2 regions of the Thermanaerothrix solaris genome follow, and region 1 is predicted to be linked to the other one. Evidence: predicted binding sites of a transcription regulator. Region 1 holds the regulator's gene; the other holds the start of a gene.
The links. Region 1 encodes LexA, which represses DNA repair genes until DNA is damaged. Its sites were predicted from a motif close to ACNGAACANNTGTTCNGT; they were not measured.

Region 1 (4,369 bases):
CCGATCCGGCGCCAGTGGAAGTGACACTGGCCGGGCGTCTGCGTGCTATCCGTCCCATGGGCAAGGTGGTTTTTGCCCACATTGAAGATGGCGCGGGGCGAATCCAGCTCTTCTTTCGCGTCAATGAACTGGGCGAGGAAAAGATCCGGCATTTCACCGATTATTATGATTTGGGGGATTTTATCGAAGCCAGTGGGGTGATGTTCCGTACCCGCACCGGTGAGGTCACGCTCCACGTACACCATTTTCGAATGCTGGCAAAGGCCATCTCACCTTTGCCGGCAGCGAAGGACGAAGTTGTGGATGGTCAGGTCATCCGCCATGCCACATTGAGCGATCCCGAATTGCGTTACCGTCAACGCTACGCTGATTTGGCGGTCAACCCTGATGTGCGGGAAATTTTCCGCAAACGCGCGGCTATTGTGCGCGCCTTACGCGAGTTTCTGGATCAGCGCGGTTTTCTGGAGGTCGAGACCCCGATTTTACAACCCATCTACGGTGGAGCGGCGGCGCGTCCTTTTGTGACCTACCACAATCAACTTAAACAGCAACTGTATCTGCGCATCTCGTTTGAACTCTACCTCAAACGTTTGCTAGTCGGGGGGTACGAACGGGTGTATGAGATTGGGCGTGACTTTCGCAACGAAGGGGTTTCCTTCAAACACAACCCTGAATTCACACAACTCGAATTTTACATGGCTTATGCCGACTACCTCAAGGTGATGACCCTCGCCGAGGAGATGCTGGCTTATGTGTGCGATCGTGTTCTTGGCACACGTCAGGTGACCTTCAACGGTCATGTGATTGATTTCAATCCCCCCTGGCGGCGCATCTCGCTCCGTGAGGCGTTGATCGAAGCGGTGGGGATTGACATTGCTCAACACCCCACGACCGAGAGCCTGGCTGATGCCATGCGCCAGAAGGGTTTGGCCGTGAAACCCAACGCACCTCGCGGCAAGTTGATCGAGGGTATGTTGGGTGATTTCGTCGAGCCCAATCTGATTCAACCCACCTTTGTATATGACTACCCGCGTGATATTTCGCCCTTGGCCAAGAACAAACCCGATGATCCCAATACGGTTGAGCGGTTTGAGGGGTATGTGGGGGGCATGGAACTTTGCAATGCCTTTACGGAATTAAATGACCCGTTGGAACAGGAAAAGCGCTTCCTCGAAATGGGCCGCACCTACGAAGCCGAGGATGAAGATCGCCATCCCATGGATGAAGATTATCTGCGGGCAATGGCCTACGGCATGCCCCCGAATGGGGGATTTGGGATGGGGATTGATCGCCTGGTCATGCTTTTGACCGACCGGCGCTCGATTCGCGAGGTGATTCTCTTCCCCCACCTGCGTGAGCGCGAGGAAGAATGAGAACATGTTTGAAGGTGGGGTGGCGTGTTATTGCCACCCCACCCAATCTTAAAAAATGTCAAAGTGCTTGACATAGAACATTCGTTCCTCTATAATAGGGCTAAATAAAGTAGAACAGGCGATCAATATTTGCGCCCAAGGAGGAAGGGCCATGGTCAGACCCAGAAACGGGCTCAGCGAACGGCATAAGCGCATTTTGCAATTTATCGTGGAATATCAGCGCCAAAATGGTTTTTCACCCTCCATTCGAGAAATCGGCGATGCCATAGGCGTGGATTCCACCTCGCTGGTCAATTATTATCTCAACCAACTCGAAACGCTGAAATTCATCCAACGCGAAAGGTCTATTTCGCGCGGAATTCGCGTGTTACGGACCTTACCCGGGGAAGGGGATGGCCGGCGAACGCTCTCCTTACCATCGTGGCGGGATGATTTTCTGGCCTTTCCGCTCATTGGGCGCATTGCAGCCGGTTCACCTTTACCAGCCGTACCCCAGGATATCACCGAAGATTATGAAATGGTTCACGTCGCCACCACCGATTTTCCGGCCCGGGTGCCACGCGAAAACGTTTATGCGTTGGAAGTTCAGGGCGATTCCATGATTGATGCTCTGATCTATGACCGTGATATTGTCTTGATTGAATATGCCCAGGATGCCAATAAAGGCGATATGGTGGCGGTGTGGTTTGACGATACCAACGAAACGACGTTGAAATACTATGAACCCGAATATGACCGTTACGGTCGGTTACGCAGTATCACCCTGCGCCCGGCCAATCCGACTATGCAGCCGATCAAAGTCGAAAATCGCCCCATTCGCATTCAGGGCAAAGTGGTGATGGTGATTCGCAAATATCGCCAGTGAACCCCAACTTAAAGTTCAGGCGGTGGGGGGTCATCGCGATCATCTCGGCGGCGTAGAATAACACTCAACGTGCCTCCGATCACAATGAGCACCAGGATGGCGCTTCCCAAGATAATGCCGTTCGTTTGGGTAGCATTTTCTAATAATTCCGCCGGCAGAGGGGTGGCGATAGGTTCGCCCTGATCTTCCGTGATTACCACTGGTGTTGGGGTCGCCACAAGTGTGGGGGTAAGGGTAATGGTCAGGGAAGAGGATGATTGAGGGCTTTTCCAAGCCTGCGCCCCAATGAGAAAGGCGAGGATGAGGAGGATATAACTGCCAAAACGCAGATGGGGATATAAGGAACGCAAAGTTTGACGGTTCATCATCCGGTTTTAGGGTCGGCGAAGTTGTTCCACGGCAGCGCTGGCCGCGGAGAGGGGGTCAGTTTGTTGTTTGAGCACTTGTTGGGTGGCAAAGGAAAGCACCGGGCGTAGGCTATCCAAGACCGGATTGGGGGGTAAAATGTGCGCGCTTAGAATAATCTGGCTGAGTGCATCGCGCAGATTGGCATCGTTCCAGGCGTTGAGGACACTTAACCGCGTGGGCAGGTAGCCTGCGGCCTGGGTCCAGGTTGCCAGAAACTCTGAAGTGCTCAAATAAGCCGCCAGGCGGGTGCTGAGAACACGCCGTTGGGGATCAGGATCGGAAATTGCCCATACCCAGCCGTTGGCGAGGGTATAGGCGTTGCCGTTGAGGGCGGGGATGGGATGGATGACCGCATCGGTAGGCAAATCGGTGAGGTAATTGGAACTCCAGGTTAATGCTCCGTCAGCGCGGCGTTCGAGAAACGTCTGCCAGACCTGACCATCGCTTTGCAGGGTCGTCACCCAGTTAGGAAATACCCCACGTCGTCCACCTTCTGCGTACAACGTAAAAACTTCGACCAGGGCTTCCTGCTCCAAAGTGGGTAAGCCTTGGCCGTTTTGTACCTTCCCCCCGGCGCCGAGATAAAGCACCAGGGTGGTCAGGGCGTCGTTGCCAGCAAAGGCAATAGCACGTCCGCGAACAAGCAGATCTTCCCATGAGGTGGGTGGAGAGCCCAGCGCTGCAGGGCGGTACACCAGAGCATAAGCGTCACCGGCAAAGGGTAATCCAAAAAGGCGCTCCTGGATGGTGCCAAGACTGCGGGCGTAACCCAACCAATCCTGATCTAACCCTTGGGGAAAGGCATCATCAAGGGGGTAGATTAATCCTTTCAACGCGGCATTTTCTAGGTCAGCGCGGCTGAGAGCCACGACGCCGGGCACGGCGGCGGGGGCAGCGGCGGAGGCAGCGGCTAGCGAATCCAGCAATCCGCCCGGCCCGCTACTGGTTTTCACACGCACTTTGACGATCACGCCTGGGTTTTCGCTCATAAATTGAAGCAGGCGCTGTTGCAGCAGTTGCGCTGCAGGTGTTTCGTTGGCAGGATCAAATTGAGGTGGAAGCCACAGCGTGATGACCGCCGGGGCAGTGGCTGCTGGCGTAGCGGTTGGGTTGGGTGCCTCAGTGTGAGTTGGTGCTACGGGTGGTGATGGGGTAGGACTGGCACCGGACGGATTAAGAAACGCCCAAGGAAGCTCTTGGCAGGCAGCCAGTACCCACCCCATCATGCCGATGATCAACCAGGACAGCCAGCGCCGCATTGCGCACCCAACCTCTATGTATTGCCTGAAAAGGTTCAACTCAAGGAAATTGGGTTGGAAAGCAAGGCAACTAACAATGCTACCGCGTTTTGGACATCGTCGTAATCCACCATCTCGGAGGGAGAGTGAATATAGCGGCAGGGGATAGAGAGACAGCCTGAGGGCACGCCGGCGCGTACCAATTGAATCGCGCGAGCGTCGGTACTGCCGCCGTCGAGCACCTCTAATTGGTAGGGGATATTCCCTTTCTCGGCAGTTTCGACCATCCACCGCACAATGCGTGGGTCAGCCAACATACCACTATCGCGCACCTTAATCGCCGGCCCTTTGCCCAGGGCAACTGCCATTTTGATCCCCTTGGGAGTATCACCAGTGAGGGTGACATCTACCGAGAGGCCCAGTTCGGGGTCAATGCCGAACGCGGCGGGGGTGACGCCGCGCGTCCCCACCTCTTCCTGGGTGGT
Region 2 (4,369 bases), 1.2 Mb from region 1:
TCTAACCAGTATCCAAGTGAACCCACAATTCCTGTAAAGAATCCAAATCCATTGGTAAACACCGTGGTGTAGAGCACAGTAAATATGCCATAAAATAGAACGAAATTCGTTAACCAAAGCCGCGGTTTCCACACCAGGCCTATGCTCAAAGCGACCAAGGTTAAAATCAGTAACACAATGCCACTACGCAGAATCCCTACCGATGAGTAATCCAGGGGATTCCAATTTTGCCCTAAAAGTACCCCAAAAATCTTGACCGGAAAGGCCGTCAATTGAGGCAAAATCAACGTACCGATCAAGAGAAGCATATCCAGGCTTCGTTCTTGCTTCAAAAATTCCCATCCCACCTCGCGCAGCAAAATAACTCCGGCCATACCCCCTAAAACCACCGCCACTACCGCTAAACCGGCTTCGATGATCTGAAGCGGGTTTACCCCACCCGCCTCTGCTGGCACACCAGAACGATTCGCAATGGCATTCCACCCGGCTAAAACGATTGCCAGAACGAGGACAAACAAAGCCCCGGCTAGAGCCAAATTAAACAAAAAGTGTTTGCGTGCTTCCGGCCAGGGGAAGCGTACACTTCTTAACATGAATAGGATTGCCAAGAAGAGAAGCAATTGGGCGGTATAAATAAAGGCTGTTTCTTTGGTCGCAAACTGTAACGCAGTTACTACAGTTAAAATGTATAGCCAACGTCTTTCCCCGGCTTCCAGGTATTTTAAAACCGCAAGTAAGGTGACACCCCCCCAAAAGGCAACAAACGCCTCATTGCGCGTGTAACGGCCATAAAAAAGCATATAAGGGGAGATCAGAAAGAGAACCCCTGCAATGATGGCACCATTTCGTCCGAGATAACGTCGGAACCCCAATATCACCGTCATAATGGTTGCCACGCTAAAAAGGGCCGCCGGTATACGGGACGTAAAATCATTATCTCCAAACAAGAAATAGGAAAGAGCAACGACATGAAACTGAAAAGGCCCATGGGTAATCGGATCATGCCGATACCCCCTCCCCATGTAGAGTTCCCAAGAAGGGACAACGTGATTAACCTCATCATGACTCATCACCCGGTCACCCAGATGGTAAAAACGTGTGAAGAGAGCCAAACCCAGAATTACAATTATTAGAAGCGTCTCCCAACGGATTTTGGGGAAGGCTTTCCATACCGGCCGGTCTAACCAGTGAACATTGTCAGTAGGTTGAGCGTTCATCTTTGTGCGATCCTCAGATTGCAGGTTTGAGGTAGAATTCCAAAGTAGGTCTACATATGGCTGCCCAAACTAGCGAAATTATACTCTCATCTACTTCCTAAATCCCACCTATCCCGATGACCACTCACTTTCTATTCACGCCTTTTCTACCTGACGCCTATTGGGTTATCCCTGATAAGTTTCTCGCCGGTGAATATCCGGGTGACCTAGATCTCAATCGCGCGCAGCAACGCCTAATTGCCTTGTTGGATATAGGGATTCGGGAATTCATAGACCTGACCTGGGAGGGTGAGCTCGAGCCTTATCATAATCTGCTTTATCAAGAAGCCAAGAAGAGAAACTTTGAAGTAGGCTACACTCGCTATCCAATCCCTGACCTCGGTATACCTACCCGAGTTACAATGCGAGCAATTCTTGATCATATAGACCATGTGATCTCAAACGGAAAAAGGCTATACGTACACTGCTGGGGCGGGGTTGGTCGCACCGGAACCGTGGTGGGCTGTTACCTGGTACGCCATGGCCTTAGCGGACCTGCAGCCCTCGAACGTTTGCAAATCCTTCGCCGAGAAACCGCAAAGTGGTGGCGTTCTTCACCAGAAACTGATGAGCAACGGGCGATGATACTCTCATGGCAAATTGGGGAATAAATAGGAAAACGCTCATGATCTCCATTCTCCCATTCCAACCAGAAGATTGCGAAGAAGCTATCGCATTGTGGAAAACGAGTCCTGGGGTTGGCTTAAGTCATACCGACACCCCCCAATCCTTAGCCCATTTTCTAGAACGCAATCCAGGCCTGAATTGGATTGCGAAAGACAAAAGTAAAGTTGTAGGTACATTGCTATGTGGTTTCGATGGACGGCGCGCTTATTTGTATCATGTAGCGGTCCATCCCGAATATCGCCGTCAAGGCATTGGCTCAGCCTTAGTAACCCGTTGTCTAGATGCCCTAAAAAATATGGGGGTCGAGAAAGCCCATCTTTTCGTCTATACGGACAACACTGATGGGATTGCATTCTGGACATCCCTCGGCTGGTATCCCCGCAATGAACTTCTCATCATGTCTTACAATCTCTAAACCTGACATTCAACAATCCACTCCATTGCAACCCCAAAAAGGTTGAATAGGTTAATCTCGTTTGAGAACCAACCCATTCACCTAGTGGTTCCTCACCTCAAGCACCCAAAAACAAATCCCCTGCCGGGTGATTCAAGCAGGGGCTACGTCATATTGGTTCATACCTTTTCAGTCGGGGCGCCCGGATTTGAACCGGGGACCTCTGCGACCCGAACGCAGCGCTCTAGCCGGGCTGAGCCACGCCCCGTGGATTGATTATGATTATACCGCAAATACTCTAAACCGCAACCTTTTTCCCTCGTTTTTGGGTAAATAGATTCACCACTAATCGAACATAAGTGCTATAATGTAAGCAACCCTGTTTAGGCGAGTACGCTTATAATTATTCCATCCATTGTGAGAGGAGATATATTGATATGCCGCGCAAACCTGTTCCCCCCGCTCAGCCCCTTCCCAGTCACTCTGACTCCAATCCGGGTATGGACGAGGCTAAACGTGCCGTTTTGGATAAGGCATTGAGCGAGATTATTAAGCGCTATGGAGACGGCGCTATTATGCGCATGGGTGAAGCCCAGCACTTAACCGTGGAAGTCATCCCAACGGGCTCCCTGTCACTTGATATCGCATTGGGTGTGGGAGGAATCCCACGCGGGCGGATCACTGAAATCTTTGGCCCTGAAGCCTCGGGAAAGACGACCTTATGCCTGCATCTGGTCGCCGAAACCCAACGTATGGGCGGCACAGCGGCTTACATTGACATGGAACATGCGCTAGATCCCAGTTATGCCGCACGGGTGGGTGTCAATATTGAGGATCTGCTCATTTCACAGCCCGATACTGGCGAGCAGGCATTGGAAATTGCTGAAACACTGGTGCGCTCCGGTGCAGTAGACCTGGTCGTCATTGACTCAGTAGCCGCTTTGGTTCCCCGCTCCGAAATTGAAGGGGATATGGGCGATGCGACCATGGGAATGCAAGCCCGCCTTATGTCCCAGGCACTGCGTAAACTTTCTGGCGCCATTAACCAAACAAAAACGGCGGTGGTGTTTACCAATCAGTTGCGCCAAAAAATCGGCGTTATGTTCGGCAATCCTGAAACCACTCCTGGAGGGTTAGCCCTGAAATTCTATGCGTCAGTGCGCTTAGATATCCGCCGCATCCAATCCATTAAAGTTGGCGCCGAGGTAATCGGCAACCGTGTCCGCGCTCGTGTCGTTAAAAACAAAGTGGCGCCACCTTTCCGAACCGCCGAGTTCGACATCATGTACAACGAGGGTATCTCCAAGTTTGGTGATATTCTTGATTTGGCTACTGAATACGGCATTATCCAGAAACGCGGTGCCTTTTATTCCTACGGCGACATGCGCATCGGTCAAGGACGTGAGAACGCCAAAGAATTCTTACGCCAAAATAGCGAATTATGCCAAGAGATCGAGATCGCCATCCGTCAACGGGCTCTGAGCGGTGAGATTCCACTATCTTTGGCAGGCGGGGCCGAGGAAGCTGACCTTGAGGAATTGTGAACACTAACAGTCATCCGAGACGGTTTCGATGCCCAACCTCCACCGGCTCTACCTGTTGTTAGCCCTCCTGGGCGGGATTCTAACAGGTTGCAAAAACCTTGCACCGCAACGTTCCGTCGTTGATTATTCTCTCTCAACCCCATTCATTCCGCCCATCATTCCGACCAATCCAGCCCAATTGAACAATCCCGCTATCGAGCCAACACCAACAAGTCAATGCGAAAACAATCTCTCATTTATCAGCGATCTTACCATCCCTGATGGATCACAAGTCCCAGCCAATGCCATCATTGATAAAAGATGGGAAGTCATCAATAGCGGGACCTGTGATTGGGATCACCGCTACCATTTGCGTCTAATTGCTGGCTCCCTTCTAGGCGCGAACGCTTCTGAACAACCGCTTTTTCCCGCCCGCAGTGGTGGCCGTGCCGTATTGCGGATTTTCTTTCAGGCCCCATCCGAAGAAGGACGCTATCGTAGTGCCTGGCAGGCGTTTGATCCTAACGACCTTCCTTTCGGTGATCCTATTTTCATTGACATTGAGGTCG

Region 2: the regulator LexA is predicted to act here: its motif matches at 2,626-2,643, upstream of recA (recombinase RecA).

The regions. Positions count from the first base shown of each region.
Region 1 is NZ_JAUHMF010000001.1:1,516,954-1,521,322, reverse strand. Features, by position in the region: gene lysS (lysine--tRNA ligase) at 1-1,373, shown strand, start outside; gene lexA (transcriptional repressor LexA) at 1,525-2,238, shown strand; gene QYE77_RS06980 (hypothetical protein) at 2,247-2,603, opposite strand; gene QYE77_RS06975 (extracellular solute-binding protein) at 2,613-3,905, opposite strand; gene QYE77_RS06970 (M42 family metallopeptidase) at 3,941-4,369, opposite strand, start outside.
Region 2 is NZ_JAUHMF010000001.1:276,317-280,685, reverse strand. Features, by position in the region: gene QYE77_RS01345 (flippase activity-associated protein Agl23) at 1-1,217, opposite strand, end outside; gene QYE77_RS01340 (protein-tyrosine phosphatase family protein) at 1,334-1,867, shown strand; gene QYE77_RS01335 (GNAT family N-acetyltransferase) at 1,882-2,298, shown strand; tRNA gene QYE77_RS01330 (tRNA-Pro) at 2,471-2,545, opposite strand; gene recA (recombinase RecA) at 2,778-3,821, shown strand; gene QYE77_RS01320 (NBR1-Ig-like domain-containing protein) at 3,850-4,369, shown strand, end outside.